2 regions of the Undibacterium sp. Xuan67W genome follow, and region 1 is predicted to be linked to the other one. Evidence: predicted binding sites of a transcription regulator. Region 1 holds the regulator's gene; the other holds the start of a gene.
What was found. Region 1 encodes FliA, which starts transcription of late flagellar genes. Its sites were predicted from a motif close to CTAAAGTTTNNNNNNNNNNNGCCGNTA; they were not measured.

Region 1 (15,899 bases):
TGGTCGCAAGATTTTGTACCGATTTAAAAAAGTCCTGCAAGGCTGGAGATACGCCAGCGGATGAGTCAGCAACCAGATTATTAATTTGGGAAATTTGTGAATAATATGTACTAACTTGATTGCTGCTAGATTGTGAATTATTCACTTGCTGCGCAAGGAATTCGTTGTAGACGCGAGCAATTTGATTGACTTGCGTCCCCTGCCCAACAAAATTACCACCGATATTTTGCGGTGCAGCCGCGCTTTGATACAACACTTGCCGGTTGTAACCAACCGTGGAGGCATTCGCAATATTGTGTCCGGTAGTGGCAATGCCCAATTGCGCAGCAGCTAATGCGCTTTGTCCAATGCCTAAAATATTTGAACCCATGATTGATCCTGCTAAGTGTGGTTGCTGCTCATTTGAGCGGCGTCAGTCTTGTTTTCGGAGAAATTCAGCAAAACTTTAATCAGTTGCCATAAAGACTATTTTCCAAAACAACTGGTAAAACTGGTCATTTTTCATGCCCTCACTAAAACAACCAGTAATATCCGTTGGCAGTCATTAATGCCTGCTTTGCTCAGGTAGATAAAGTTTGATTAATAATCTTAGACAGTTTGTTCGCATATTGAGGGTCAGTTGCGTAGCCGGCTTTTTGCAGGCCGTAGGCAAAGCTGGTCGCATCTTTAGCATTGGCGATCACATTTTCATAGCGAGGATTTTTTGTTAAAAGCTTTGCGTAGTCTTTAAAAGCTTCGCTGTAGGAGTCGTAAGCTTTGAATTTCTCAAGCTTACGGTAAGCGACACCGTTCACGTACTCAGTGGTAACAGCATCTACCGTCTTGCCTTTCCATTGGCTGGTCGCCTTCATGCCAAAAATATTGTGGCTAGGGGTACCGTCAACAGACTTGATCTCTTTTTTACCCCAGCCGCTCTCAAGCGCAGCCTGTCCCAACATAAATTTAGCAGGGATGCCAGTTTCGGCACTGGCCTGCTCAGCGTGAACGGCTAACTTTTGCTGAAACTCTCTGACATGCGTTGCGTTGCTGCCGGATGTTTTTCCTTGTGCAACAGCTTGCTGTCCCAGTTTCATACCATCCAGATAAGATTCTATTCCACGAACACTACTTTGCGTTGATAACCCGGATTGACTGGCACTATCATTCTGTAACACCTGATTGACCTGATTACTCGACAACTGCCTGACCAGCGCATCAGCCAGGCCCATACCGCGATTTGCTATGTTCTGTGACAGCTGCTGATCCAGCATCGATGTGTACATCTTGCTTTGCTCGTTATCAAATGGCCCATCCTGCCCGCCCGCCTGACGCATCGATTTAAGCATCATATTCATAAACAAGGCTTCGAATTGTTTGGCCGCCGCTTTGAGCGCCTCAGGAGAATTGTCTTTTGAGGATTGCTTAAGTCCATCCAGGCTTTTAGAATCAAAAGCCAGTTTGTCCGTGAGATCAGTGCGTCCTATCATGGGGAATCCCTAGATGATTTCAAGCTCTGCGCGCATGGCGCCGGACGCTTTCATTGCCTGCAAAATAGCGAGTAAATCTTGTGGAGTCGCACCGATCGAGTTGAGTGCCTTGACAACATCACTCAAATTTGTACCGGCTTTTAAAGTCACCAACTGTCCTGCGTCTTTAGTAATGCTGATATCAGATTTTTGCGTAACAGCGGTCTGCCCTCCAGACAGTGCATTCGGCTGGCTAACGGTCGTATCGTTGTTGATGACGACAGATAAATTACCATGGGCGATTGCACAGGTATCCAGAGTGACTGCTTGATTCATGACGATGGAACCTGTTCTCGCATTCAGGATCACTTTGGCCGCAATTTGTGCAGGTGTAACGTCGATACTTTCCAAGTTCCCTAAAAAAGCAACGCGCTGATCGCTGCCCAGCGGAGAACGTACTTGTATCACGCGACCATCCATGGCGGCGGCAGTTCCTGCACCAAATTTTTTGTTGATTGCATCAACAACCTTGGCCGCGGTGGAGAAATCCGAGGTGTTCAGTTCAAGATGAATAACCCCATCTTGTCCTAATAAAGACGCAACGGCTTTTTCTACGGTTGCGCCTGAGGAAATGCGCCCGACACTCAAATGATTCACCTGCACCTTGCTCCCGCCCGATGCAGCACCGACACCACCCACAAGGACATTACCTTGTGCCATGGCGTAGATCTGATTGTCAGCGCCTTTTAGCGGCGTCATCAATAAGGTCCCGCCTCGCAAGCTTTTTGCATTGCCTATCGAAGAGACCGTAATATCTAGCGTCTGTCCAGGTTGCGCAAAAGGAGGCAACGATGCGGTCACCATCACCGCCGCCACATTTTTTAATTGCAAACTTGTGCCCACGGGAATACTGACACCTAGTTGCTGCATCATGCTGATAATGCTTTGAACAGTAAATGGTGTCTGCGTTGTCTGATCGCCGCTTCCATCCAGGCCAACCACGAGACCATAACCCAGCAACTGATTTTGACGAACGCCTTGAATACCTGCGATGTCTTTGAGGCGCTCGGCTTCACAAACTTGTGACGTCATTACACTCAACAGACACAGAATAGTCAGGCAAAATTTAATCCGCTGTAATTTCATCATAGTCTCACCTGCCAATACACATCATTCATCATAAAGGGATAAAACTCAGGAAAAACCGCGTCAGCAAGGAGTTTGCTTCTGCCCTGTCGATTCTTGCGGTTGAGCGATATTCAAAACGCGCATCAGCAACCTGCGTCGAAGGAACAACATTCGCAGCGGTAATCGTTGTTGGATTGACGACGCCGGAGAAGCGTACATATTCCGCACCTTTATCAAAGGCAAGCTGCTTCTCTCCACTCACCAGCAAATTGCCGTTTGGCAGAACATCAATCACCGTCACCGATATCGTTCCTGTGAAATTATTACTGGCTGTCTGAGCACCACTCTCATCAAATTTATTGGCCGATGTTGATGACAGGCCTGCATTGCTGGTGACGGCAGAAGACAATCCCAAAAATGAAGGCACATTAAAACTCGTGCTGCCACTTTTATTGGCAGAGCTTGCGACGGTTTTACCGGCGCTGGTTTTTTCACTAATTGTGATCGTCAGGATGTCCCCCAACAATCGTGCTTTCTGGTCTTCAAAAAGTGGGCGATAAGAAGCTGATTGATAGATTGCACCATTCAGTTCTTTTTGCGGCTTCGCTGACGCGGGGGGCGCACTCATCGGCTGATGCACAATCGCCGGTGGTACAACAGCACAACCTGTCATCATCAAGATACCAATCAACACTGAGAAAAAACCGAGTTTCATACTAACCTCATAGTTGCGCTAATTTTTGCAGCATTTGGTCTGCGGTGGTAATTGCCTTACTGTTGATCTCATATGCACGCTGGGTCTGTATCATATTGACCAGTTCTTCAGCCACATTCACGTTCGACGTTTCAATAAAAGCCTGACTCAGCAGACCTGCGCCATTCGTGCCAGGGGTATTTGTACCAGGATTGCCTGAAGCCGCTGTCTCTACATACAAGTTCTCACCCATCGACATCAGTCCGGCCGGATTAATGAAAGTAGCCAGCTGAATTGATCCTACTTGGACAGGCGCAGCCGAGCCAGGCTGGGTAACAGATACCGTACCGTCACGGCCAACAGTAATCGTTTGTGCATTCGCCGGAATAGAAATAGCAGGTTGAATGACAAATCCACTTGACGTCACCATCTGACCTTGACTGTCGACTTGAAAAGATCCATCTCTGGTATATGCAGTTGAGCCATCTGGCAGCAAGACCTGAAAGAATCCCTGCCCTTGAATCGCAAGGTCTTTGCTATTTCCGGTTTGCTGGAGATTACCTTGCGTGAATATTTTCTCGGTAGCGACAGGACGCACGCCGACACCAAGCTGCAATCCTGATGGCAGTTGCGTCTGCTGGGAACTTTGCGCACCAGGCTGACGAATTGTCTGATAAAGCAAATCTTCAAATATCGCTCTGGATCGTTTAAAACCCGTCGTACTGACGTTGGCCAGGTTATTGGTAATTACATCCATTTGCGTTTGCTGCGCATCCAGACCTGTTTTTGCTATCCACAGTGAACGTATCATGTCATTTCTCCCTGATCTAACGAATGCGCAATTTCTATAACGCCTACAATTTTCACATCGACCTGCTTAACAACATTGTGTCGTATTCAAACTCAACTTAATGACAGGATCTGACTGGCTTTTGTTGCGTTACTCTCGGCGTTTTGCAGCAATTTCATATGCATATCAAACTGACGAGCCTGAGTAATCATCGTCACCATTGACTCAACGACGTTAACATTACTCCCTTCAAGCATGCCACCTGCCACACCCACTGCGGGATCCGCATCAACGGCACTACCATCCTTGGTTTTAAAGAGCCCGTCATCACCACGTACCAGATTTTCTTCAGGAGGATTGACCAGTTTTAACCTGCCGATAACTTGTACCCCGTTCGGCTTGCTACCGGTCGGAATTGTGGAGACAGTGCCGTCTTTAGCAATCGCGACCGAGACCTCGGGTGGAATGGTGATGATGCCGCCATCGCCTACCACATTGAGCCCAGCTTGCGTTTGCAATACACCGTTTTCATTGAGTTTTAAACTGCCATGACGTGTCAGCGCCTCACTACCATCTTCTCGCTGCACAACCAACCAACCCTTACCCTGCACGGCGACATCTAATTCTCGTCCGGTCATTTGCAAGGTCCCGGTGGAATAATCCGTTCCTACCGTTGCGTCAACGACATAGGTTCTGGTCGGAAGACCGTCACTAACAACGGGAACGGCACGAAAAGAATCGAGCTGCGCACGAAACCCTGTTGTAGTAGCGTTAGCCAGGTTATGTGCTGTCGTTGCCTGCTGCTCCAGCACATGTTTTGCACCTGTCATCGCTGTGTAGATCAACCGATCCATTGCCAACCCCTGTTAAATAACTAAGCGCTAAGAAATACTGTGCACATGCAATGCCTGACTAGGACTAACGCAAATTGACCAGCGTTTGTAGTACCTGATCCTGCGTTTTAATCGTTTGGGCATTGGCCTGATAAACACGTTGCGCCGTAATCATATTGACCAACTCACCCGTCAGATCGGTATTCGAATCTTCAACAGCAGAAGATGTTAACAAGCCTTGCCCACCAGCACCGGGCGTACCAACCAGAGCAGGGCCAGAGGTTGCCGTTTCCGTCCATTGATTGTCGCCTAAGGATTGCAAACCATTTGGATTAGTGAAATTGGCCAATACGACCTGACCTAGTACGGCAGTTTTACCATTGGTATAGCTACCAACAATCGTGCCATCTTTTGCGGTATTAAATTTTGATAACTTCCCGGAGGTGTAACCGTCTTGTTTTAACGAACTGACGCTAAAATCAGAGCCAAATTGCGTACTGCCTGTCATATCCAATTTGATACTTAACGGGGTTGAAATCGGCGTAACAGCGCCAGTCGTCACAGGGATTGTGACTTTCAATGCCTTAGGATCCGTGACAGCAAATGCCGGTGTTGCCGCCACCAGCTTACCAAGATTATCAAATCCTAATTTACCGACAGGTACTGCGACTGCCGGCGGCACATATCCGATCGGTACACCGTCACTCGTTGCGAACACATTCCATTCAGACGTCGATGGCGCAGTAGGAGGCGTCACAGCCGGGTCGATTTTTACGAAGAATGTTTGCAGTACGTGTGAGTTGCCAAGACTATCGAAAACTGCAACTGATGTCGCTTTATTATAAGAAGTAGGATCCGTAGCAGAGAACGCAATGGGTGTCGCTCCACCTGGAACCGTATTTCTGGAGTCCAGATTTAACACTGCGTTGACGGCTGATGTCTGTGCAGGCGCGATATCAGCAGTATTGATATTGATGGCCGTTGCAGCGCCCGTAGCGAGTACCCCGTTAGCATCTGCAACATAACCCGTCAGCTGCGCACCTTGGGCATTCACCATATAACCGTTTTTATCTAACTGAAACTGTCCGTTCCTTGTGTAAGTAATGGCACCATTAGTCGACATTCGAAAAAAACCATTGCCGTTAATCGCGATATCCAGCGGGTTATTGGTTGATGTGATATTACCCTGAGAAAATTGCTGAGCAATGTTTGCAACACGAGTACCGATACCCACCTGAGCCCCGCCGGCGCCATTTAATGAATTCGCAAATACGTCAGCAAACTGCACTTGTGCCTGCTTAAAACCCACGGTACTGGCATTGGAAATATTATTACCAATCACATCCAATGATTTGGATGCTGCATTCAAGCCACTTAAGCCTTGTTGAAAACCCATGATGTTTCTCCCTTTACTGGAAATTAATTAGCTTGCTCGCGAATTAGTAGATTTTTTTCACATCGGCTAGACCGATATCGCCGACATTTGCCACATTTAACTTAACGCCTTGCGCATTCGACGTAACACTGGAAACCATTCCGAAACTTAACGCAGTTGCATCAATTGCCTTACCAGCAACGCTGGCGCTAATTTCAATCTGATACTGTCCATCAGCGGCGACGGCACCTTGATCATTCGTACCATCCCATGTCAGCGCATTGATACCACTTTCCATTGCACCAAGACTCAGTTTTTTCACCACGGCACCAGACGCATCTTTAATCGTGACATCAACTTTGTCTGCACCTTGAGCAAGCTCAACGCCATATACACCTTTGCTCTGAGAGAGTCCTAATTTATTCCCTGCCGCAACGACTCCATGACCAATCATATTGGCGGCCTGCAGGTTTTGGGCAGACAAAAAACTGTTACTCAGCGAGGTAACCGTAGTATTTAGCTTATCAATCCCTGTTACGGTAGACAATTGCGCTAGCTGACTCGTCACCTGAGCGTTATCCATGGGATTTAGGGGATCCTGATTTTTCATTTGCGTTACCAGCAAGGTCATAAAGCGATCTTGCGCCTCCTGCGTGCTTGATTTTGCAGCGGTACCGCCATTCATCGTGGTCAGCAAGCTTGGGTCAACGGTAGTAGTCTGTACGGTAGTCATTTTAATTTTCCTTTAACTTCTGGCGAAGATCATTGACCCAGCGTGAGCGTTTTTAACAACATGGTCTTTGCAGCATTCATCGTTTCAACGTTGGTCTGATAAGAACGGGATGCGGAGATCATATTCACCATCTCCTCCACGACATTAACGTTTGGCATCGCCACATAACCCTTTTCATCCGCCAACGGATGCTTAGGGTCGTACATCAGTTTAGGCGGGTTATTGTCTTCCACAACCTCTTTTACCCTTACGGCTGTAGAGACGGAATCAGCAACAGGCACCGCACTGAAAACAACTTGCTTGGCTTTGTATGGCTGACCATTTGAACTAGTGACACTATCCGCATTAGCCAGATTGCTCGACACAACATTAAGCCGTTGCGCTTGTGCGCTCATTGCAGAACCAGCTACATTAAAAATATTGAAAAGAGACATAATCTATTACCCCTGAATCGCTGACAGCATATTGCGTATCTGCATATTAAGAATCGTCAAACTCGCCTCGTATCGCAATGCATTGTCTGTAAATTGATTACGCTCCACATCCATATCGACAGTATTACCATCAATATTTCCCTGGACCGTTGTCCGGTAAAGTTGCGTACTGCCACCAACGGCTCCTTGGGTGTCGAGATGCTGGGGAGCTGTTTTTGCGAGTTCAGATGGCGCCTGTCCAGCATTTCTTTGCAAGACGTTATTCATCGCGGCAGAAAAATCAATATCACGCGCTTTATAATTAGGCGTATCTGCATTGGCAATATTGGAGGCGATCATCTGCTGACGCTGTCCCCTGATGGACAATGCCGCCTCATGAAATCGCAAATAATCATCGACTTTGCTACTCATCATCCCTCCCTAACCTGCTCTACAGCATGCACAATAACCAAAACGGTTTTTGATGTTTTGCATCTTATCTCCGCAAAAGCAAGAACAATCATTTGAGAAGAACAGGAAAAAGCCTTCTATTCCCCAAATAGGTAAGCGAGAAATTGACTACACTGCAGGAACACGTTTTTAGTTGAGTTGCGATGAAAAAGCTAATTGTTTTATTGTTATTATGTCAGTTGATGCCGACCTTAGCTTGTGCACAGCCGGAAGACCCGCAGCGGATTCGACAAGCGGCTGAGGATTTTTTGAGGAAGCAAAGTGCGGGATTCAGTGGTGAGCCACAGGTTACTGTAGGTGCTGTCGACAATCGCCTTAATCTGGCTACATGCACAAATATTGAACCATTCTTACCTCCAGGTAGCAAACCATGGGGCAAAATTACGATAGGTGTACGCTGCAGCAGTCCTGCAGCATGGGTCGTGTACTTGTCTGCCAGCATTAAAGTCTCAGGTGACTATTATGTTACTTCAGGCAACATAGCCCATGGACAAACGATCACGGCCAATGATTTGATGAAACTGACCGGAGAACTATCGAATCTTCCATCCGGAGCCATCACTAATCCGAATCAGGCAATAGGCAAGTCATTAAACGTATCTGTCACGTCGGGTACCGTAATAAAGAGCGATAGTCTAAAGAGTCCGATAGTCGTCCAACAAGGACAGTCGGTTCGCGTCACCAGTACTGGCAAGGGGTTCCAGGTAGCAACTGATGGGCAGGCTTTAAGCAACGCTAGCGAGGGACAAGTTGCCAAAGTTAAAATTTTATCAGGACAGGTTGTTAGCGGAATTGCGAAAGCAGGCGGCGTTATTGAGATCACTTATTAATCAAGTAATTTCTCAGCAGCACAATATTTCCGCAAATGACGTTAAAGTTTAAAATATCGCAGCCGATATACATAATGTAGATGTATAAAAATCCCAACATAGAGGGTGATGCTGTGAAAATTAATGATGCACTAAAGAGTACCACTGGACTGCCAGCGGGGCCGCAACAGGTTCGCGCCGATCAACAGGCAGAGAAAACAGAAGTGTCGTCGACGCCATCTGCGAAGGTACAGATTTCGCCTTTGTCGACGCAACTTCAGGCCTTACAGAACACACAAGCAAGTAGCGCTGTATTTGAGGCAAAGAAGGTAGAAGAAATTAAGCTGGCCATTTCTGAGGGGCGCTTCCAGGTAAATTCGGAAAAAGTCGCAGATGGCTTATTAGAAACCGTCAAAGATTTATTAAACGCAAGAAAACGATAATCATGAATCTCGTCAGCGCAAAACTGCCTCAATTGAATCAATCTCTGCAGAATGAATTGTCCGCAATGACATCACTGACTGAGATACTGAAATTAGAGCAAGCTGCGTTGATTGAAGGTCATGTCAATGACCTGAACGAGTTTACTAAGCGCAAAGGTCTGTGTATTGCCCAAGTTGCAGAATTAGAAAAAATTCGCAGCACGCACCTTGAAGAAATGGGGTTCTCAAGTGACTTGAACGGAATCAATGCATTTCTGGCGCAAGCACCCGCTGAAACAACGATTGCAGATAACTGGACTCAGCTTCTGGCAATCGCTGAAAAAGCAAAAGAAATTAATCGCACCAACGGCATTCTGATCAACCGTCAGCTAATGCGCAATCAAGGCGCACTCAATGTTCTCCAGCAGAGCAATCCGGCAGGTGCCATGTATGGCCCAAATGGACAGGCCAAAATACAAAACATTACAGGGCGCGGCCTAGTTATCGGCTAACAACCCACTGATAGTCCGAAAGAAATATTTATTTCTTATCGGCATTTACTGCACTAGCTGGATCCGCCAAGGGTACATCAATGACAGGTTCCGGCAAAATAGCCAGGATAGTAACTGTCACCCGCCGGTTCCTTGCTCTTCCCTCGACATTAGCATTCGATCCTACCGGTAATTTCGGCCCCTGACCAATTGCAGTCATCCTGTTTTCATCGACGCCATTTTCCGTAAATAAACGCACTACCGTACTTGCACGGACAGCGGACAATTCCCAGTTCGACGGAAAGCTAGAATTCTTAATTGGCAAATTGTCAGTATGGCCCTCAACCTGAATTGAATGGTTGTCTGCCTTGAGCACCGACGCAATCGCTTTTAACGCCTGATATGAATCAAGGTTCAATTTCGCCTCACCTGGCGCGAACAAAACACTCGCGTTGATCTCAATCGTAATACCGCGACTGGTCTGACTGACACTCACCTTACCTTCGCGCACCAAAGGCTCAAGGACGCTCAAAATATCACGCGCCATACCCGTCATCTGCTCACGTTCTTTGTGCAAAGTTTCCAGGTTTTTTTGCTTAACGAGACGGATAGGATCAAGTTTGATCGCAGGCTCTACATCGCTGTTGGCAGAATGCATCACCATCGCCTGGCCAAATGCACCTGTGAGCGAATTAGATAAGACACGATATTTGCCTTCATTCAAAGAAGATATCGCATACATCACAACAAAAAAAGCGAATAATAAGGTAATAAAATCAGCATATGACACCAGCCAGCGATCATGATTATCACTCTCATCATGATATTTTTTCCTGGCCATGGCGGGCTTATTTTTTGTGGTTGGCAAGGCGCTCTTCCACGACCCGGGGACTATCACCCAAGGCAATGCTGTAAAAAATATCAGATAACATTTCACGTCGTGTTACTTCACTGCTAATGATTTCCTTTAACTTATTACTGACCGGCAGAAAAAATAAGTTGGCTAGCCCGACACCATAGATTGTTGCGACAAAAGCGACTGCAATCCCGCTACCTAATTTACTCGGATCGGACAGATTTTCCATCACATGGATCAGGCCAAGAACTGCCCCCAGAATACCGATAGTCGGAGAGTAACCCCCAGCGGCATCCCATATTTTGACAGCCTGACGCTGTTCAATTTCATATAAAGAAATATCAACATCCAAGATTTCTTTTAAACGAACAGGATCAATTCCATCGATGACTAAGCGCAAACCTTTGCTGATGAAAGGATCTTTACTTGCTCCCATGTAACGCTCTAAGCTAAGAAATCCCTCGCGGCGAGCAACAACGCTCCAGATCAGCGCCTCTTGTATCGTCTTTTTACTCGTGTCGATTGGCATGGATACGACCCATTTCAGCATTTTGACACCACGGATAAACGTAGGCATCCGGCTCTGCAGCAGCACCGCCCCAATTGTGCCAATAACGACAATCACGAATGCGGCGGGCTGCACCAATGATGACAGGCGTCCGCCCTCGATAAGCTGCCCAGAGAAAATTCCGGCAATAACTAATACAAGCCCAATTATGCTAGCCCAGTCCACGCTTTCTCCCTTAAAGATGCTCTTAATCGAGCTACTGCCTGGCTGTGTAGTTGTGAAACCCGCGATTCAGATACCCCCATCACCGCACCGATTTCTTTTAAATTCAATTCTTGTTCGTAGTACAGCCCCATTAAGAGCTTCTCTCTCTCGGGAAGGCTGTCAATTGCAAAGATAACCGCATCACGAAAATCTCCATGCAACAAATCCTCCAAAGGATCACCCGACTGATCGGTACAATAATGATCCAGAAAATGCTCTTTGGTATCGGCGTCATGAAAGTCTTCATAGTAGACCAATTGGTGCCCACCACTTTCACTCAAAACATCCTGATATTCAGCCAGGCTTAATTTCAATTGTTTGGCAACTTCCGTTTCTAACGGAGGCCTGCCTAACTTTTGTTGAAGCGTGTTCATTGCCGTCTCAATCTTACGCATATTTTGACGGACTCCACGCGGCAACCAGTCACTATTCCTCAACTCGTCAAGCATCGCGCCGCGTATGCGCTGTACAGCATAAGTCTCAAATTGAGCACCATGATTATCTTCATAGCGGTTGACCGCGTCGAGCAAACCTATCATGCCGGCCTGAACAAGATCGTCCACCTCAACACTGGGGGGTAAGCGCGCCTTTAATTGATAAGCAAGTCGTTTTACCAGAGGAGCGTGCTCTGTGAGTAGAGAATTTTTGTCTGACTTTCCGCTGGCAGTGTACATAATTTCTTTTAAATTCCGATGCCGACACCCAACTCAGGCAAGCCACGCAACCCCAGTGTTGACTGAGCAGCGGCTGCCAACTGTTCAGCCAATTTGGAGAAGGCAATTGATGCTCCAGCCAACGGAAACGCATCAATCACGGCGCGCCCCAGATGAGCAGCTTGTTTCATGTGATCGTCTTCAGGTACATAACCTACAAAATGTAGTGGAACGGCTAAATAACGGCTTGCCGCCTGAGCCATATTGGCATACACCAGTCGCGCTGATTGTTCAGTTGCTCCAGAGACTAAAATACCGTAAGAACGACGACCAAGGCGACTATTAACTCGTTTGATCAAACCATACGCATTTTTAATAGTGACGGGATTTGCTGATACTTGTATCACGACATCAGACTCTTCAAACGACGCAAGAGGAAACGCATCGTTACTATCGATTTCACTATCAACGATCACTAAGTCGGCTGCATTTGCCGCAACATCGAAAACCCGTGATAATTTTCTCGAATTTTCGGCTGGCAACCGCATTGAATTCATCGCATATTTGGATAACATAGACACCGATAAATTTGATGAGACTATTTTAATCGCCTCTCTCATTGTACGCTGTTGTCGCGCTACATCCAACAGGGTGCTCTCGGAATCGCTACCCAACCACGATCCTATACTATGATTTGAGCAGCGTGCATCAATCATCAAAACTCGTTGTCCTTGCCTGGCAAGCGAAACACCAAGATTGACCAACATGCTGCTCTTCTCATCGTCACGCAAAGCAGACAAAAACGTTAATACGCGCGGCTTTGGCGCCTCAAGCATACGGCGCAATCCTTCTGCCTGATCAAAACTAGCCAAGGGACACCTCCCGTAAAGCACCTGGATTAATCGCATTTGCCATTGCAGCATTTGCCATCACCATCGGGAGCTCATCATCCTGCAAACTAAAAGCGGAAGTCTCGCGCTTTAATTTAAACGCACGATCAACCAGATACTGCTTGTTAGCGACATGCAGATCTTCAGGCACACGCTGGCCGCTGGCAACATAATAGATATTCAGTTTCTGGCGCACAGCAATGTCTAGTACACCACCAATCGTTGCCGCTTCATCGAGCTTCGTCAAAATACAACCAGCTAAATCGCCTTTACCCTGATAGGCCCTTACTACCTCGCTTAAGGTTTCACCGGTAGAGGTCGCATTCAAACATAAAAGTCGTTTCACATTACTATCGGCGCCTGACAACATCGCAATCTGCTCTGCCACCATCTTGTCACGTTGGCTCACACCGACCGTATCAATCAACACCGTATGCTTATTCTTTAGTTCAGACAAAGCGATGCGTAAGTCGGACTCGTCTTTAACAGAATGCACCATGACGCCGAGAATTTTGCCATAAATACGTAATTGTTCGTAGCCGCCAATACGATAGCCATCTGTCGTAATCAAGGCCAGTTTAGCCGGGCCATGGCGCATCACACAGCGCGCTGCCAATTTGGCAGTCGTCGTGGTTTTACCCACCCCGGTAGGCCCGATTAATGCATACACACCGCCTTTTTCCAATATCTCGCTTTCATTTGAAATGGTAGACAGATTCTTATTCAGTATCGCTTTAATCCAATCCAGACTGCTAACGACGTTATCGGATTCAGGCATTTTTTCGATCAGAAAGCGGGACAAACTGGCACTAAATCCGGTTGCCAGCATTTCCCGTAAAATTTCAGCTTTCTTAGGCTGCCGCTTTTGCGTATTCGTCCAGGAGAGCTCTGCCAATTGCGCTTCCATCATTCCTCTCATCGACCTGATCTCATTCATGACGGCAGATATCTCACCCGGACTAACCTGCGGAGTCGCCTCGCTATCAAAGCGACTGATACTGTTCGCAGTATATTGCTGAGAACTATCGTCCGACGTGAAGCGAGGAGTGAACCTAGGGACATCCGGCACCATTACTTTTTTATGCTCTGGCATCACTAGTGAACTTACCACTTCATCGGCCATCGCCAATATCTCTACCCGGCCCTCAACATTACGATTCGATAAAATAACCGCGTCCGAACCTAGCGCATCTCGAACCAGACGAATCGCTTCACGTGAGGTATTTGCCGAAAATTTTCTGACGTTCATAATTGCCCTCCAACGAGGCTGGTAACTCTAATGGTTTTAGTTTCAGGTAGCTCTGCTTGCGATAAGACTTTTAATTGTGGCAAGGTTCTTCTGAGGAAGCGAGACAATAAAGCTCTTAATGGACCCGGTACCAGTAGCACTGGGGTCAATCCCATTTGCTCCTGATGCTGTGCAGCTGCCTCTGTCTGACTTGCTAAAGTATCGGCAAGACCGGGCTCAATCCCTGCACCATCGGCACCATTCGTCTGCAATGCCTGCATCAACAGCCGCTCCAGGCGATTATCCAGAGTCATCACCGTCAATTCATTCGTAGAAGGGAATATTTGCTGGACAATCGCACGACCAAGCGAAATACGAACATAGGTCGTCAATTCATTCGCGTCTTGTGTGTGCATTGAATGCTCTGAGAGCGTTTCAATAATGGTTCGCATATCGCGGATATGCACCCCCTCGATGAGCAGGTTTTGTAAGACTTTTTGCAGTATCGAGAGCGGTAATAATTTAGGAACTAATTCCTCCACGAGTTTAGGTGTATCTTTCGCCAGATGGTCCATAAGCTGCTGCACCTCCTGACGACCAAGCAACTCCGCAGCATGTGATGTGATAAGATGATTTAAATGGGTTGCGATTACGGTGCCAGCGTCAACGACGGTATACCCCATCCCTTGCGCCTGTTCGCGCATCGCCGCATCAATCCAGACTGCGGGTAGTCCAAACGCAGGATCCGTCGTGACAGCACCGGGTAAATTTCCCGTGACCATCCCAGGATTAATTGCAAGATATTGTCCGGTCAACGCCTCACCAGTTCCGACCTCGACTCCTTTTAAAGTAATTCTGTAAGCCGATGGTTTCAACTCGAGATTGTCACGAATATGTACCGGAGGCGACAAGAAGCCAACCTCTTGTGCAAATTTTTTACGAATGCCTTTAATTCGTCTAAGCAACTCACCGCCCTGCCCTTTGTCAACCAGAGGAATGAGTCGATAACCGACTTCTAATCCAAGGGTATCTACCGGCAAAATATCTTGCCAGGTCGCCTCTTCCATTTCGGGAGCAGCTGCTTGCGGTGGCGCTTGTTCCTCGGCTGTGGCAACAATTTCAGATTTTTTCGTCAATAAATATCCCCCTCCAATTAGCATACCCGCTAGAAGAAGAAATGCTACATGGGGCATACCAGGAATAATTCCCATGCCACCAACGATGCCGCCAGTGATGTAGAGTACTTGAGGTTTGGCAAACAACTGACCAATCAACTGGCCACCGATATCCTGGTCACTGGCAACACGAGATACGACAACACCCGCTGCAGTCGAGATAATTAATGAAGGAATTTGCGCAACCAATCCGTCGCCAATTGCCAGTAAAGTGTAGTTTTTTAAGGCTGTTGCGAAGTCCAGATCATGCTGCACCATACCAACGATTAAACCACCGACAATATTAATAATCGTCACCATGATGCCGGCAACAGCGTCGCCACGGACGTATTTAGAGGCACCGTCCATCGCGCCATAAAACTCCGCCTCCTGCGCTACTTCGGTGCGGCGACGACGAGCTTCTTGCTCAGCAATCAATCCTGCATTCAGATCTGCATCAATCGCCATTTGCTTACCTGGCATTGCATCCAACGCAAAACGGGCACCAACCTCGGCAATACGACCGGCACCTTTTGTTACGACGGTAAAGTTAATGATGGTCAAAATCACGAATACGACGATACCAACCGTATAGTTACCACCAATCAAAAAATGCCCGAATGCCTCAATCACCTTACCAGCTGCATCCGGACCAGTATGCCCTTCAGTCAATACTACGCGGGTAGAAGCGACATTCAGCGATAGACGTAACATCGTACTAACCAACAGTACCGTTGGAAAA
Region 2 (15,899 bases), 150 kb from region 1:
TACAACATTCATACCGATATCGGCGATCAGGCGATTGCGACACGAATTAATCACGAGCCGGTTCCGTTGCGCTCCGAATTAAAAAATGGTGACATCGTTGAAATCATTACCTCGCCAAACTCTCGTCCTACTCCAAACTGGCTGACTTATGTGCGCACAGGCAAGGCACGCTCGGCAATCCGCCATTATCTGCGTACCATCAACCTGAACGAATCAACAGAACTCGGCCGTCAATTGCTGGCACAGGCCCTTGTCGCAGTACATTTAAATCCAGAATTGCCGGAGAGCCTGGTTGACAAATTACTCAACGAGTCAACCGCCAAATCACTGGAAGAAATTCATACTGATATCGGTATTGGCAAGCGCATGGCAGCGCTGGTCGCACGGCATATTCTGGATTTGGTAGAAGACGATTCTCCGTCGATTCCTTTCCAGCAATTTGCCGGCGACAAACTCAGTACCAAACGAGATCCTGTCATTATTTATGGGAGCGAGGGCGTTTCAGTCCAGCTGGCGCCGTGTTGCTTGCCAATTCCCGGTGACGGGATTGTCGGCCAGCTCAAGCGTGATCAAGGATTAGTGGTTCATACCGATGACTGCGACAATGCCAAACGCATGCAGGTGAAAGAACCTGACCGCTGGATTGACGTGAGTTGGGGTGAAGACCTGAACCGTCGCTTTGATAGTCGCGTCGTCGTGATGGTCAATAATGAGCGAGGTGCGCTGGCACGGATCGCCGCAGAGATTGGCGAGTCAGACGCCAATATCAGCCATGTCAGCATGGAAGATGGTCAGGCCAACGATATGACCAATATCCATTTCACAATCCAGATTGAAGACCGTACTCACCTAGCCAGACTGATGCGCAATGTGAAGCACCTCAATGGCGTCGCCAAAATCTGGCGCGAACACGGCTGAATTTAATTTTTCACATCAGTTTTTGAACGACTTACTCAGGATATTGCACCTTAATAATCGTCAATTCATCAATACCTGCCGGCGTCTTTAATACGACAGTATCGCCTTCCCTAGCCTTGGTCAACGCGCGCGCCACTGGCGATACCCAGCTGATTTTGCCCGCCAGCGGATCAAACTCATCAACACCAACGATGGTAATCGTGACCTCCTCACCCTGTTGGTTTTCATAAGTTACGGTCGCGCCAAAAAATACCTGATCGTTTTCATGATGAACACGCGGATCGACAACCTCTGCGATATCAAGTCGCTTGGTTAAAAACCGGATACGCCGGTCTATTTCACGCAAACGGCGCTTACCGTAGATGTAATCTCCATTTTCAGAACGATCACCATTCGATGCTGCCCAGTGAACTATATTGACGATCTCAGGGCGCTCGACGTCCATCAGATGCAAGAACTCCTCCTTCATCCTTTGATGGCCTTGTGGCGTCATATAATTTTTAACGCCAGCAGGAATCTCGGGAACGCCAAATTCCAGATCATCATCCTGCTCGGTTTCTTTGACAAATGCTTTATTCATTTTGGCATTGTAGCGGAGATGCAGAAAAATATACTCTGATGCGCACCACGACACCAGCAAGCCTTATAGAATAGACACCAGTAAATACGGCAATAGTCATTGCCGACAGACTCTATCCGCAACAGTATTTTTTCGATCAAGGTATATGCATGACAGTGAGCGCAGCCATCAAACTTATCATCGTTGACGATCATGCAGTCGTACGTGAGGGTTTAAAACAAATCATCGGCAGTACAGAAGATATATGCATTGTGGGAGAAGCCGAAAATGGGCTAGATGCAATCAGGCTTTCACGGCAACTTGTTTATCAGATCATGATGCTGGATATTTCACTGCCAGATAAAAATGGCATCGAAATTCTTAAACAAATTAAAAAAGAATCGCCGCAAGTGTCCGTCCTCATGTTTTCGATACACAGAGAAGACCAATATGCGATACGGGCGCATAAATCCGGCGCATCTGGCTATTTGAATAAGCAAGCAAGCGCAACTGAAATTTTGCAAGCCATACGTCAAATTGCATCTGGATTGAAATACATTAGCCCAGAACTCGCCCAGGAACTTGCGAACAACCTCAATCAAGAGCATGAAGGCGAACTGCACAAAACACTGTCTGATCGCGAGTATCAGACGTTGACGATGATTGCCTCTGGCAAAACCGTCAGTGACATTGCCAAAGAATTGTCTCTGTCGGTCAAAACTATCAGCGAATACCGGGCACGCTTATTGTTAAAAATGAAATTACGCCACAACGCAGAACTGACGCATTACGCGATCAAAAATCAACTTGTTGAATAAGTTCGCAAAGGCATAAAAAAACACTAGAATCCAGTATTACCGTTACCAGCAGCTCCTCCTGATACTCGATAGTTCAAGCGCGGAAGCACCATGTCAAACAATCCTAATAATTCACAGTTCAAAACACCGACTGACATCGCCAGAGAAACTTTCCGGCGACTGGCAATTCAAAGAATTGCGCCAACTCCCGAGGCTTATCGCAAGCTGTATCAGGAAATATCCGGTGTCATTGATGAAATATCCGAAACAAAACCAGACACTCCGGCGGCGTCACCTCAATCAACTGAAGGCATAGAACCGTCTGCCGCTGAACAATTGCTACTCGGTTTCGCAGAAAGTCTGAAGCAATCACCAGGGGATCTGGGTAACTTTGGTCATCGGTTCAGTCGCGCAATCAAATCGGGCAACTGGGACGATTACAGCAAAGGTCTTACGCAATTAGCAGAGAAAACAATAGTCAAACCAAGTAACTCTATCAGCCTGGTAGATCCGATTCCCGTACCAATTGCGAGTACAGCGAGCAACTCTATTTCTCTGGTTGACGATATTCCCGTCGAGGACAGCCGTCCGAAAATTTTAAAAGATTTGCTGTACCGCACTTTGACTTTGGCTCTCGCTTCCGTGCTCAAGCCGAACCCCTCACTTGCCACAGAATCAGAAGCACTGGGAATCGCCGTCAGGGATGCAGAAAGCGAAACAGCGCTGAATCAAGTCGCGTCACGACTCAAGCATCTTTGTTTTCAAATTGAATTGAGCAGCGGCGATACCGCTGAACAGCAAGAGTTGTTGTTAAGATTATTCGGCTTACTCTTAGATAATGTCCACGAATTACTCGATGAAGATAATTGGCTACGCGGCCAGATCGAAGTTGTACAAAGCCTGATTTCTGGACCGATAGATCATCGTGCTTTACAAGAGGCCACCAGAAGCCTCAAAGACGTCATTTATAAGCAAGGTGCGCTCAAACACAGCATCGATGAATCGAAAACTTCCGTTAAAAACATGATGGCGACCTTTATTGATCGCCTCAGTGTCATGACGGTCAGTACAGAAACCTATCACAGCAAAATGGGCGGCTATGCAGATCAGATTCGTCAAAGCAAAGATGTGATCGAAGTCGATCAACTCATTGCGTCTATATTGGATGAAACCCGCACCGTACAAACGGAAACCATGCGGTCACATGAGATGATGATCGTCGCACAAAAAGAAGTAAAAGAAGCGGAAGTTCGAATTAAAGAACTCGAAGACAAACTCGCTCACATGAGCGAATTAGTGCGTGAAGACCAATTAACAGGCAGCCTTAACCGGCGCGGACTCGATGACGTGTTTGAACGAGAGGCCGATCGAGCCGACCGTCGCGGCACCCCTCTCTGTGCGGCCATGCTGGATCTGGACAACTTTAAAAAACTCAACGATACACATGGGCACGCCGCAGGTGATGAAGCTCTGGTGCATCTGGTTCGCATCGTCAAAAAAACACTCCGCTCCATTGATGTGATAGCGCGTTATGGTGGTGAAGAGTTTTTGATCGTCATGCCAGAAACAAATCTGGACGAAGCCGCCTCTGCCATGACCAGGGTGCAACGTGAATTGACGACTCATTTTTTCACTGCCAATGAGCAACGCCTGTTCATCACATTTAGCGCGGGCGTGGCGCTAAGAGGCCCGAACGAAGCTCAAGAAGCCGTTGTAAAGCGTGCAGACAAAGCGATGTATGAAGCCAAGAAGACTGGTAAAAATCGCGTAGTGAAGGCAAATTAGTCAATCAGTCAAATTAATGAGTAAAACCCGACTAGATCAAGCTTACGCCTGACCTGATCTCCGCCTACAATAACAACCTACGCAAGAAGTTAATCGTAGCCACCTTCACTATTTTGTAGAGAGACCGGGTATGGAGAAGACAAATCCAATTTATGTCACACAACCCTCTCTTCCTCCATTAGAAGAATTCATCCCCTATTTAGAAAAAATCTGGGACTCAAAAATATTGACGAATGGTGGTCCTTTTCATCACGAACTGGAAGAAAAACTGTGTGATTATTTAGGCGTAAAGCATCTTTCCTTGTTTACCAACGGGACTATTGCACTTGTTACTGCGCTGCAAGCCTTAAGGATTGCTGGTGAGGTCATTACAACGCCCTATTCTTTCGTTGCGACAGCACACTCTTTATTATGGAACGGCATCAAGCCTGTTTTCGCAGACATTGATCCCATTTCACTGAATTTAGACCCGACAAAAATAGAAGCTGCGATTACCCCCAACACGACCGCAATCATGCCCGTTCATTGTTACGGGAGACCTTGTGATGTTGATGCAATTCAACGAATTGCTGATAACTATAATCTCAAAGTAATATACGATGCGGCACATGCTTTTGGCGTAAAACGTAAGGGCGAAAGTATTCTGAGCTGCGGCGATTTGTCGGTATTAAGTTTTCATGCGACGAAAGTTTTCAACACATTTGAGGGCGGCTGCATTATATGCCCAGACGCCAAAACAAAACAACATATCGATCATTTGAAAAATTTTGGCTTTGTTGACGAAACGACCGTTGTTGCCTACGGTGTCAACGGCAAAATGAGCGAGGTCAACGCCGCATTTGGCTTACTTCAACTACAACATATCGATAAGGCATTAGATAAGCGTCGCCAAATATCTGATAGATACCGTGAGCTACTCGCAGACGTGAAGGGAATTACTTTGCTCCCTGAAAGCACCGATGTATCGTCCAATTTTGCGTATTTTCCTATTCTGGTTGAACCAGAATATCCGTTGAGTAGAGACGCCTTATATCAAAAGCTAAAGGATAAAAATATTTTTGGCCGTCGCTACTTTTACCCATTGATTTCGAATTTCCCTATGTATAGAGGTTTAGTCTCTGCGCATCATGACAATCTCCCAGTCGCAACCGGGGCGTCGCTTAAGGTGCTCTGTCTTCCTATTTATCCCGCACTAGAAATCGAAGAAGTAACATATATTTCTGAACTTATTGCGAACTGATCGCATCATCCAAGAAACCATCCGTCGATGAAAATAGCCATCATGCAACCCTATCTATTCCCATATATAGGGTATTTTCAGCTAATCGATGCTGTCGATGTTTTTGTAATCTATGACGACGTAAATTATATTAAGGGTGGCTGGATCAATCGAAATTTCATTCTGAATCAGTCCAAAAGTCTAAGAATAACCTTGCCGCTTGATGAGCAAAGTCCAAATAAACTCATTAACCAGATTAGTATTAAAGACCATTCAAATAAGCTACTGGAAACAATCCGTCACAGCTACGCAAAAGCGCCGTGTTTTCATGAAGCGTCTCCTTTGATTCAGCGCATATTGATGAACAGCGAAAATAATCTCGCACAATTTTTAACTCATCAGTTAAAGGAGGTGATTGATTACCTGGGTATCAAGATTGATTGGCGAATTTCGTCGTCAATCAACAAGGACAACACATTGCATGGTCAGGAAAAAGTGATCGCTATCTGCGAGGAACTGGGAGCGACCCACTATATCAATGCGATTGGTGGTAAAGAGCTGTATGACCACGAGAGTTTTGAAAAAAGAGGGATTGAACTTTCATTTATCCAGTCTGAACCGATTACTTATACGCAGTTTACAGATTTTGTTCCCAACCTATCGATCATCGACGTGCTGATGTTTAATACACCGTCACAAATATCAAAACTTATCAAAAATTATCACCTGATTTGATCAGATTTATTAACCAAACCGAACCCTATAACGCTAATTGTCAGCTTCACACACCCCCGACTACTATGCCAAACAATATTCATCAACTCAGTGAACTCAAGTTTGGTCTGATTGACTATTGGAGAATGTTCAAGGCTCGCGGCATATGGTTACCAGTCAACTACTTCCGGCACGCACATCTGTTTGATCTACGTTACAAAACGAATACACATACTTGGCTTCCCAAAGATAATTTTGAGGAAAAACCAGACAATTTTGAACACGGATTTATGTATATGTGTTCCTGGACCAACGAAATCCAAAATTCTTTCAAGATCGTCAAATCCTTGTTAGCAACCGATTTCGATGACTATTCGTTTGTCGATATTGGCTGCGGCAAAGGAAAGGTTGTGATCGTTTGGAAACAGGAATGCTTGCGAGAAGGAAAACAACAAGCTGTGTATGGAATTGATTTTTATCAACCACTAATTGCGATCGCAAAAAAAAATTACAGCAAAGTGTTTAACGAAGAAGGTATGTTTTTATTGAGAGACGCAACGCAAACTGAATTTAATGAATTTGGAAAAAAGATCATCGTTTATCTCTACAATCCATTTGACGAAATCATATTGAAACAGGTAATGGAGCGATTACGCGATCATCCGTCCATTATTATTTATAACAACCCTGTCCATGCTCAGGTCATTATCGACTCGGGATATAAAATCCTCTACGAACACAAGGGGCCTCACCCCAATGCTGAAACTACGATTTTATCTAATCTTTGAGATGCCGTTTCTGCTTTTCTACAATAATGACTAATGCTTAAACATAATATCAAACACCCGCAATTTGGCATTTCGGATTATTGGAGAATGTATCAAGCAAGGGGGATCCAATTACCCTTCAAATATTTCGTAGAAACACATCTGTTTGACTTGCTCAACAACACGGATACTCATACATGGCTGCCCAAAAATCAGCATGAGACTATCCCGGAAAATTTTGAACATGGTACTTTTTATATGTCCTCATGGACATCAGAAATACAAAACTCATTTCATGTAATTGATAAATTGATTGGAAATGAATTCTCAGAATACAGTTTCATCGACATAGGTTGCGGCAAAGGTAAAGTCGTTTTGACATGGCGTAAAACATGCGCACAGGCTAGAAAATCGCAAGCAATATTTGGCATTGATTATTATGAACCATTTTTAAATATCGCCAGAAACAACAATCAGCGGGTGTTTCATGATGATGGCAATTATTCTTATGAAGATGCGACGAAAACCCGTTTTCAGGCTTATGGCGATAAACTCATTATTTACCTGGCGAACCCATTTGATGAATTTATTTTAGAAAAAGTAATTGCTAATCTATCGTCATCAAAATCTATCATCATTTACAACTATCCTGTCCATGGTGAAATTATTACCAAACATGGGTACAAATTGATTTACGAAAAAATGGGATCTCTTCCTTTGGCACAGACACGTATTTATTCAAACCAAATCACAACAACCTAATCGTCGACGTTAAAGGAAATGGTTGGTTGTCCATCGCACCACCGGTACCACATAACACGCAACGCTTTTTCGAAAGCGACAGCAATTTTGTTTGGATTCAGGTAATCCGATTGCAAGACCCGCTGTCTCAGTCCAGAACGAATAATTGCCAGATCATTTCTATTGCTGGACAAGAATACTGCTTTGCGTACTAGATCGTCGTTATCTGTTGCCACAAATTGTTCTAATTGAAGATGTTGCAAAATAGCCTGTCCTTCCCTGCTAAAAGAGCTGTTGCCAGCGAGCGTCAAGGTTGGCACTCCCATCCATAGGCCATGCATAGATGTTGTCGCGCCTGTGTATGGGAAGGTATCTAAACAGAGATCGACTATTTGAAGCTGTTTTAAGAATTCCTCCATATTGCTTCTTCGAAGAAAAGTCAGTCGCTCTTTCACAACACCTTTTGCTGCAAATTTAGCGATCATGTCCTCAGGATGATGGTTTTTCGGAAGTCCCCCAATAATCATATGACTATCTGGAAGCGCGTTCAATATTTCCGACCAGATATGTATAACCGAATCACTTATTTTACTGATGCGATTAAAGCTACCAAATTGAAGACTCTTATTTTTTAAGGCTGGTAGTGGCGATATTTCCGGGGAATTCTTATAAGGTTCAAAAGGCGTACAAACAGGTAATCTGACAATTTTTTCGGAAAACTGCATTTCAGCATCACCCGCCGGAACCAAATAACGATCGGTCACGTAGTAATCCATCGCTCGTAATCCAGTAGTCCCTGGATAACCTATCCAGCTAAACTGAACGGGTGCTGGCTTACGTGCAAAGGTAAGCAGTCTGTTATTGGTTGTATGCCCAGATAAATCACACAAAATATCGATTTGATCGGTTTCGATTACTTGTGCAAGCTCAAGATCCGAATAATTGTGAACACTTCTCCAGCTGACAAAATTTGACTTTAATTGATGAGTTACCTCATCTTCCAGATCACGGTTGTAATACGCAAACAGACTGAGTTGTGTCTTTGTAGAGAGTTCTTTTAAAATTGATCCGATATAGGAAGAAACAGCGTGATTAAAAAAGTCTCCGGAAACGAATCCCACTCGTAATGGTCGATCATGGTTTTTGTTGTTTGTATGTTTCGGCCAGAATGGAATAAGCGGTATTTCGTAGCGAACACTAAAGTTTTTATGCTCTTCAAATACCAACGCTGGGCTGGCCTTAAAAGACTCCACCAAAAAAAATAATAGGGAAGAAAACGCCGTAGTATCGGTTGGATCTAAACTTAATGCTTTGCGGTAAAGCGATTCGACTTGATCCTGACGACCGCCGAGCGTGTGAAGTATATTGCCTAAACTGCGGTGGGCAGATGCAAGTGATGAATCAATTGTTATGCAGCGCTCATAATATTTTTGAGCAAGCAAAATCTCATTTTGATCGAAATATATATTCCCGATATTAAATAAAGCCTCTACATAATCAGGACGCAATGCGATAGCGCGCTCTAAATGAATTAAACTGGATTTTGAATCACCCAAAAGCTGCAATATTGCACCGAGTGCGTTATGTGAATCCGCAAGATTCGGCGCTAACCTGACCGCCTCCTCAGCGAAATATTTAGCCTCACTCAATCGTCTCTTTTCTCTTAGTAGCGCAGCAAGGTTGAGGTAACCGACAGCAAAATTCCTGTCAATCTCAATTGCCTTTCGAAAATAGAACTCTGCCTCGTCAAATTTTTTCAGAGCCCGCAAAAGATTACCTAAATTATTACAAGCCTCAAGCATCTCCGGGTTCGATGCGAGCGCAGATTTATATGACAGTTCGGCTGCCGGGTATTTCTTTTTTGCGACAAAAATGAGCGCCAGATTAAATTGTGCGATTGCGTCGGACGGCGCTAACTCAACGGCCTTTAACATGTGCGTTTCGGCCTCATCCAATCTTTGCAAACCAATTAATGCTAATCCGCTATAACGCCATACCAAAGAATCACCAGAATTTTTTTTAGTCGCTTTTTCGGCATATTTAAGGATCTCTGCAAACTTACCTTTGTGATACAAGTCCCCCAAGTACTTTTCTGTTGATGAAACAGTTTTAGATACAGCGACTTGCGGAGACATGATTTCTTTTTGCGTAGAATCACTTTTTTCGATATTAATTGTGAGATCTACACGCTCATGTGATGCATCCTGTCCAACAATAGGTTCCTGAGAACTCAAAATTTGATTTCGCAAAAACGCCGCCTCTTGAAAAACTTGTTCGTCACCCGACAGGCGAAGAACATGCAAATACTGATCCCAATACATTACCGCCGTCGGCTTCGATTGGATCGCCTGCTCCAAAAAAGATGCTGCGTTTGCTAAATCTTGTGCCTCCAGATAAATACAAGCCAATTTATAACTCGCATCAGAATAACTCGGCATTTCAGCAAGAAGCGCCTTGTATGTATCGATTGCCTGAGCCGATTCCCCGTTACGCCAAAGAGTATCCGCAGATTGCATGATTTCGGTTAACACGATATCCATCGCTGACGACTCTATCTCACTGTCACTTACTTCTAGAGCAGGCTTATTTTCGATCATTATTTATTTACTCAAATTGGACAAATCCGCAATGGATTGGGTGTGAAACGAACTAATCAACAGAATTACGCAGAGGCTCTTAAACAATAACAAACTTAGCCGCCAAGCATGCGTTGATTAGAGGCAGAAATATCCACATTTAACTCACATAAACAATAAATGGCAACTTGCTAATACGCTTTAAGGCGGCAATGACGTTGTGACATAAAAAATGTGCCTCATCATTCAAGATATTGCCATGCGTACCTAATTTTTATTAAGTGCATAGCTAAGAAGTAGTTTAATTGCTCATTTAACATTAATTAAATTAGAATTTTGATGAAAATTTATCTTTTAGCAATGTTAAATAAATTTAATTTAACCCTAAAGTATTTTCAAAATTCGTCGTTCAGCGGAGTGAGAATAAAAACTTTAGTTCAAAAAAAAATATTTATTTGCAGTAACAAATTAAATATTTTCGATACCTGTCCGTTACCTGAAACAACGGCGGTGCTGTAGTCACAGAAACAGACCAAAGTTTAAGGCTAGTGCCGATTTTTAACTTAGGTAAGGAGAATTAAAATGGCTTCATTTATCAATACCAATATTGCATCGCTGAATGCGCAACGCAATCTGACGACTTCACAAGCATCGTTAAATACATCTTTACAACGTCTTTCTTCCGGTTTGCGCATCAACAGCGCAAAAGACGACGCCGCAGGTTTGGCGATTTCTCAGCGTTTGACTTCACAAATCGGTGGTTTGAACCAGGCAGCACGTAACGCGAACGATGGTATCTCTTTAGCGCAAACCGCTGAGGGCGATTTAACTCAAATCGGTAATAACTTGCAACGTATTCGTGATCTGGCTGTTCAAGCAGCCAACGGCTCTAACAGCGCAAGTGATCGCGCTGCTCTGAACAACGAAGCCAGCCAGTTGGTATCTGAAATAAATCGTGTTGCAAGCAACTCTAACTTTAACGGCGTGAATTTACTTGATGGTAGCTTTACTAATCAAACATTCCAAGTCGGTGCAAACGGTACTAGCAACGACCAAATTACAATTGGTTCAATTGCCAGTGCAAAATCCACCTCATTAGGTGTTGGTTCTGGATCAGGCTACGCAACAAACTTGTCCGGCTCCGCTGCGACAACTGATGCGTTGGGTGCTGGCGGCTTGGTTATTAATGGCTTTAACGTTGGTGCATCAAGTGCTGACGGCGTGTCATATAAAGACTCCAACGGTAGCGCCATTGCAAAAGCTGCTGCAATCAATGCTGCTTCAGGCAACACAGGTGTAACAGCAACAGTCAGTGCCAACACAATCACCGGCACTGGTGCAACTGGCTTTGCAACAGCAGTAGCAGCGGGCGATATCAAAATCAACGGTGTTGATCTTGGCCCTCTCGGTGCAGCTGGTTCTGCGGCAGAACGTGGTTCTCAAGTTACCGCTGCGGTCAACGCAAAATCGTCACAAACTGGTGTAACAGCAAGTTATGACACCACGACAGGTGCAGTTTCCCTGACGGCCACTGATGGTCGCAACATCACGATTGAAAAAGCAGCGGCAGCTGGTTCAGACGACAACGTAACTGGTTTGACAACAGGTGCAACTGCTGGCCTTGCCTACTCCGTTACTACGTCTGCTCAAGTCAATTTATCCTCTAGCAGCACTAAAGGTATTACTGTATCGACAGGTTCTGATATCAGAGATACTTCTGGTACGGCTGCATCCACAGGTATTGCTGCAGGTGACTTGAAGATTAATGGCGTTGATATTGGCACTGTTGCAGCAAGTACAGAGGCAAGTGTTACTGGTCAAAATCTGGCAGATGCAATCAACAAAGTCACAAGCAAAACTGGTGTTTCCGCAAGTACAACTGCTGCTGGTGCTGTTACATTGACGTCAGTCAACGGTGCAAACTTTGATATTACGGCGACTGCTGCTGCAAATACTGCGTTTGGCTACACAACTGGTACAACGACTATTTCTGCCGCTGCCGGTGCAGGTACTACTGCTGCAGGTCTGACAGCCGGTACTAAAGCTGCAACTGTTACTGCGGGTGCTGGCCTTTCGTCACTCGACTTGTCGACAGCGTCTGGTGCTACTTCTGCCTTGACAACAATTGATGCGGCTCTCGCTTCAGTCAATAGCTCACGTGCGTCACTGGGTGCATACCAAAACCGTCTGTCATCAGCAGTAACTAGCTTGCAAACGAGTGCAGAAAACTTCACTGCATCACGTAGCCGTATTCAAGATGCAGACTTCGCACAAGAGACAGCAAGTTTGACGCGTGGTCAAGTATTGCAACAAGCTGGTACTGCGATCTTGGCGCAAGCGAATGCCTTGCCACAGGGTGTATTAGCTCTGCTTCGTTAATATCTAATGATTATTCGCTGAATTTTCATTAGCAAGAACTAATCCCCTGGTCATTTTTTGATCAGGGGAATTTTTACTTAGAGGAAATGATCATGGACATCTCGTCAATTGGTAATTCCAATACAAATGTGGCAGTAGTACTTAACCGACAAACCAGCTCCGATGCGTCAATTTCTACAGCACAAGCAGCCGCACCAACTATTACTGAAATAGCTGTAAGTCAGGCGAACAAAAGTCCTAGTCTTGCTGACGTGACTAAAGCAGTTCAAGACATCAATAAATCTATTCAATCTAGTTCACAAGGCGTTGAGTTTACAGTCGACAACGACGATAAGCGTGTTGTGGTCAAAGTAGTAGACCAGCAAACCAAACAAGTGTTGCGTCAAATTCCGACTGAAGAAGCGATTGAGATTTCAAAATCACTGGATAAGTTGCAAGGCCTGCTAATTAAGCAACAAGCATAGGTAACTTAAAAAATTTATTGTAAGAAAATGCTATTTTAAAACTGATAGGTAAATCCCCCTCTAAAGTCTGGTTTGCCTGAGCCGATAACTAGGTATAGTGCAAGCATACGAAGGGGAATATAGTGACTATTCAATCAACAGGTATTGGTTCAGGACTGGACGTCAATACACTGGTTACCAAATTAATGCAGGTAGAAAGCCAGCCCCTAACGGCTCTCGCTACCAAAGAAGCGAGCTATCAAGCGAAGCTATCTGCATATGGATCATTGAACAGTGCGCTTAGCGCATTTCAAAGTTCCCTATCGAGTCTCAATAATCCTTCCACGTTTCAATCTCTTAATGCTTCGTCTGGAGACTCTACAGTTGTCTCAGGATCAGCGACTAGCGGTGCTGCTCCAGGTAATTACAGCGTCAATATTACCAAGTTGGCCCAAGCTCAATCCATCTCAAGTGCGGGACAAGTCAGCACAACAAACGCTATCGGAGACATAAACGCTACAACGACAATTTCTTTTCAGTTCGGTACGATTACCGGCACTGCGACGAATGGCGTATATGGAACAGGCACAACATTCACCCAAGATGCCGCTCAAGCAACTGGATCAATCACCATTGACAGCAGCAACAACTCACTTCAGGGTATTCGTGATGCCATCAATGCTGCAAACATCGGCGTAAGCGCAACCATCGTTGGCGATGGAAGTGCAACCCCATACCATCTGGTATTAAACTCAAGTAAGACCGGCGCCGCATCAAGCTTGAAAATTAACGCATCCGGTGATGCTGCCGTCCAAGGCTTGTTAAATTACGACCCTGCTGGCACTCAAAATTTTACTGAAATCAATACCGCTCAAAGCGCAACGCTGAAAGTTAATGGGATCGACATTACCAGTGCGTCGAATACCGTAAGCGGAGCAATTCAAGGTGTGAGTTTGAATTTGACTAAAATTGGAAGTACCTCTATTGCTGTTTCGGCCAATACGGCAGGCATACAAGGCGGGATTAATAGTTTAGTCAAAGCATATAATGATCTAAACTCAACAATTAAGACTCTAACAGCCTATGATCCAAGTACAAAAAAAGGCGGATTATTACTTGGGGACTCGACTACTCAAAGTGTACAAAATCAGATCCGCAACTCATTATCCACTGCGGTAAATGGTCTCGGCGGTGGGCTGACTACCTTATCTCAAATTGGTGTCACGTTTCAAAAGGACGGCTCTTTAGCGCTAGACTCAAGCAAGCTTACAACAGCCCTGACAACAAAGTTAAGTGATATTGGTGGTCTATTTGCCTCTATCGGTAAAGCCAGTGATAGTTTAGTCAGTGTGGCCTCTTCCAGTTCTGCCACAAAAGCAGGTAGTTACAATTTAAATATCACTAAAATTGCTACGCAAGGTAGCTTAACTGGTGACCTGTCTTTGCCGGCGACGACTACGATCGCGGCGAGTACAACGATCAATGTAACCTTAGATGGGGTAACCGCCACTGTAGGCTTAGCGCAAGGCACTTACACGCCCAGCCAGTTAACCGCTCTGGTCCAGTCGTCGATTAATGGAACTTCTGCTTTCTCTGCAAATGGATCAACCGTTACTGCTTCTCTCGGGGGGACGGGAAATCTCATACTGCAATCTACAAAATTTGGAGCAGCATCAAATGTGAGCGTTGCATCAAACACAGGATCCTCGTCCGCGCTGTTAACCGGAAGCATCCTAGGAGGGACTGCGGGCAACGATGTCGCTGGTACATTAAATGGTGTAGCCGCAACCGGCTCTGGTCAAACGCTTACGGGAAGCGCAGGTTCCGATGCAGAAGGTCTAAAAGTTTTGGTATCTGGAGGCGCGGTTGGTGCTCGCGGTAGCGTCAACTTCTCTATTGGGTATGCTTATAAATTAAATAATTTATTAAATGGTTTTCTTGGAAGCAACGGCACCATTGCCAGCAGTTCGTCAGGCGTTACTAAAAGTATTACCGAAATTGGCAAACAACGTGTTGCGTTAAACAACCGACTTGCTGACACGGAGGCAAGATACCGAGCACAATTTACGGCGCTCGACTCCACCATCAGCAGCTTAAATAGTACAAGTACATTTTTAACGCAACAGTTGTCGGCTTTAACAGGATCGAATACCAAGTAAGAAACTTCTGGGTATTGAAATAAAAATTACGGGAGAAATACATGTTTGGCTCATCTCAAATGAACGGTGCCAATGCCTACGCAAAAGTCGGCATTGAAACTGGAGTCATTGCCGCTAGTCCGCACAAATTAATTGTCATGCTGTTCGATGGCGCAATTGTCTCGATTGGCAATGCGATTCAGCACCTAAATGCTGGTGAGATTGCGGCCAAAGGGAAGTCAATATCAAAAGCGATCTCCATCATTGACAATGGCTTACGCGCAAGCCTCGATAAAAAATCGGGGGGTGATATTGCGGTCAGCCTGGATGCACTGTATGAGTATATGAATACACGTTTAATTCTTGCCAATTTGAATAATCAGGCAGAACTTTTGCTCGAAGTGCAAAACCTCTTAAAAGACCTACGCAGTTCCTGGGAAGCCATTGCCCCAACTACTGCCCCTGTCATAGAACCACCTGTATTAAATACGGATGCACTCGCACCACGTTCTGCTAAATTTCTTGAGGCTTGATTGATGATGGATAGCATGGAAATGATCTCGATATACGAGAATGTCGCAACAATTACCGATCAAATGCTAAGTGCTGCACGCAATGGCGACTGGGATCTTTTGTCCAAGTTAGAGAGTGACTGCACCTCTCAAGTACAAATTCTTCGAATCCGTGAGGTTGAGCAAGAACTGTCACCTGATTTAAGAAGTAGAAAAATTCAGATCATCAGAAAAATCCTCGCTGATGATAAGGAAATTCGTAACTTAACTGAACCCTGGATGGCGCAACTCGCAAACGTCATGCGCAGTTCAGAATCACATCGTAAGCTTACGCGAACTTACGGTTCAAGC

Region 2: the regulator FliA is predicted to act here: its motif matches at 10,545-10,571, upstream of ACO0LE_RS01190 (flagellin).

The regions. Positions count from the first base shown of each region.
Region 1 covers NZ_JBMPPN010000001.1:94,476-110,374, forward strand. Annotated here, with positions in the region: gene flgK (flagellar hook-associated protein FlgK) at 1-370, opposite strand, end outside; gene flgJ (flagellar assembly peptidoglycan hydrolase FlgJ) at 561-1,466, opposite strand; gene ACO0LE_RS00430 (flagellar basal body P-ring protein FlgI) at 1,476-2,537, opposite strand; gene ACO0LE_RS00435 (flagellar basal body L-ring protein FlgH) at 2,623-3,288, opposite strand; gene flgG (flagellar basal-body rod protein FlgG) at 3,296-4,078, opposite strand; gene flgF (flagellar basal-body rod protein FlgF) at 4,171-4,911, opposite strand; gene flgE (flagellar hook protein FlgE) at 4,976-6,286, opposite strand; gene ACO0LE_RS00455 (flagellar hook assembly protein FlgD) at 6,330-6,998, opposite strand; gene flgC (flagellar basal body rod protein FlgC) at 7,028-7,432, opposite strand; gene flgB (flagellar basal body rod protein FlgB) at 7,439-7,843, opposite strand; gene flgA (flagellar basal body P-ring formation chaperone FlgA) at 8,026-8,712, shown strand; gene flgM (flagellar biosynthesis anti-sigma factor FlgM) at 8,826-9,134, shown strand; gene ACO0LE_RS00480 (flagella synthesis protein FlgN) at 9,137-9,625, shown strand; gene motD (flagellar motor protein MotD) at 9,654-10,445, opposite strand; gene ACO0LE_RS00490 (flagellar motor protein) at 10,453-11,193, opposite strand; gene ACO0LE_RS00495 (RNA polymerase sigma factor FliA) at 11,175-11,906, opposite strand; gene ACO0LE_RS00500 (MinD/ParA family ATP-binding protein) at 11,915-12,757, opposite strand; gene flhF (flagellar biosynthesis protein FlhF) at 12,750-14,024, opposite strand; gene flhA (flagellar biosynthesis protein FlhA) at 14,021-15,899, opposite strand, start outside.
Region 2 covers NZ_JBMPPN010000001.1:248,862-264,760, forward strand. Annotated here, with positions in the region: gene ACO0LE_RS01145 (RelA/SpoT family protein) at 1-918, shown strand, start outside; gene greB (transcription elongation factor GreB) at 950-1,498, opposite strand; gene ACO0LE_RS01155 (response regulator) at 1,648-2,295, shown strand; gene ACO0LE_RS01160 (GGDEF domain-containing protein) at 2,386-4,059, shown strand; gene ACO0LE_RS01165 (DegT/DnrJ/EryC1/StrS family aminotransferase) at 4,190-5,299, shown strand; gene ACO0LE_RS01170 (WbqC family protein) at 5,327-6,013, shown strand; gene ACO0LE_RS01175 (methyltransferase domain-containing protein) at 6,079-6,780, shown strand; gene ACO0LE_RS01180 (methyltransferase domain-containing protein) at 6,814-7,521, shown strand; gene ACO0LE_RS01185 (tetratricopeptide repeat protein) at 7,518-10,097, opposite strand; gene ACO0LE_RS01190 (flagellin) at 10,659-12,455, shown strand; gene ACO0LE_RS01195 (flagellar protein FlaG) at 12,548-12,919, shown strand; gene fliD (flagellar filament capping protein FliD) at 13,042-15,057, shown strand; gene fliS (flagellar export chaperone FliS) at 15,099-15,569, shown strand; gene ACO0LE_RS01210 (flagellar protein FliT) at 15,576-15,899, shown strand, end outside.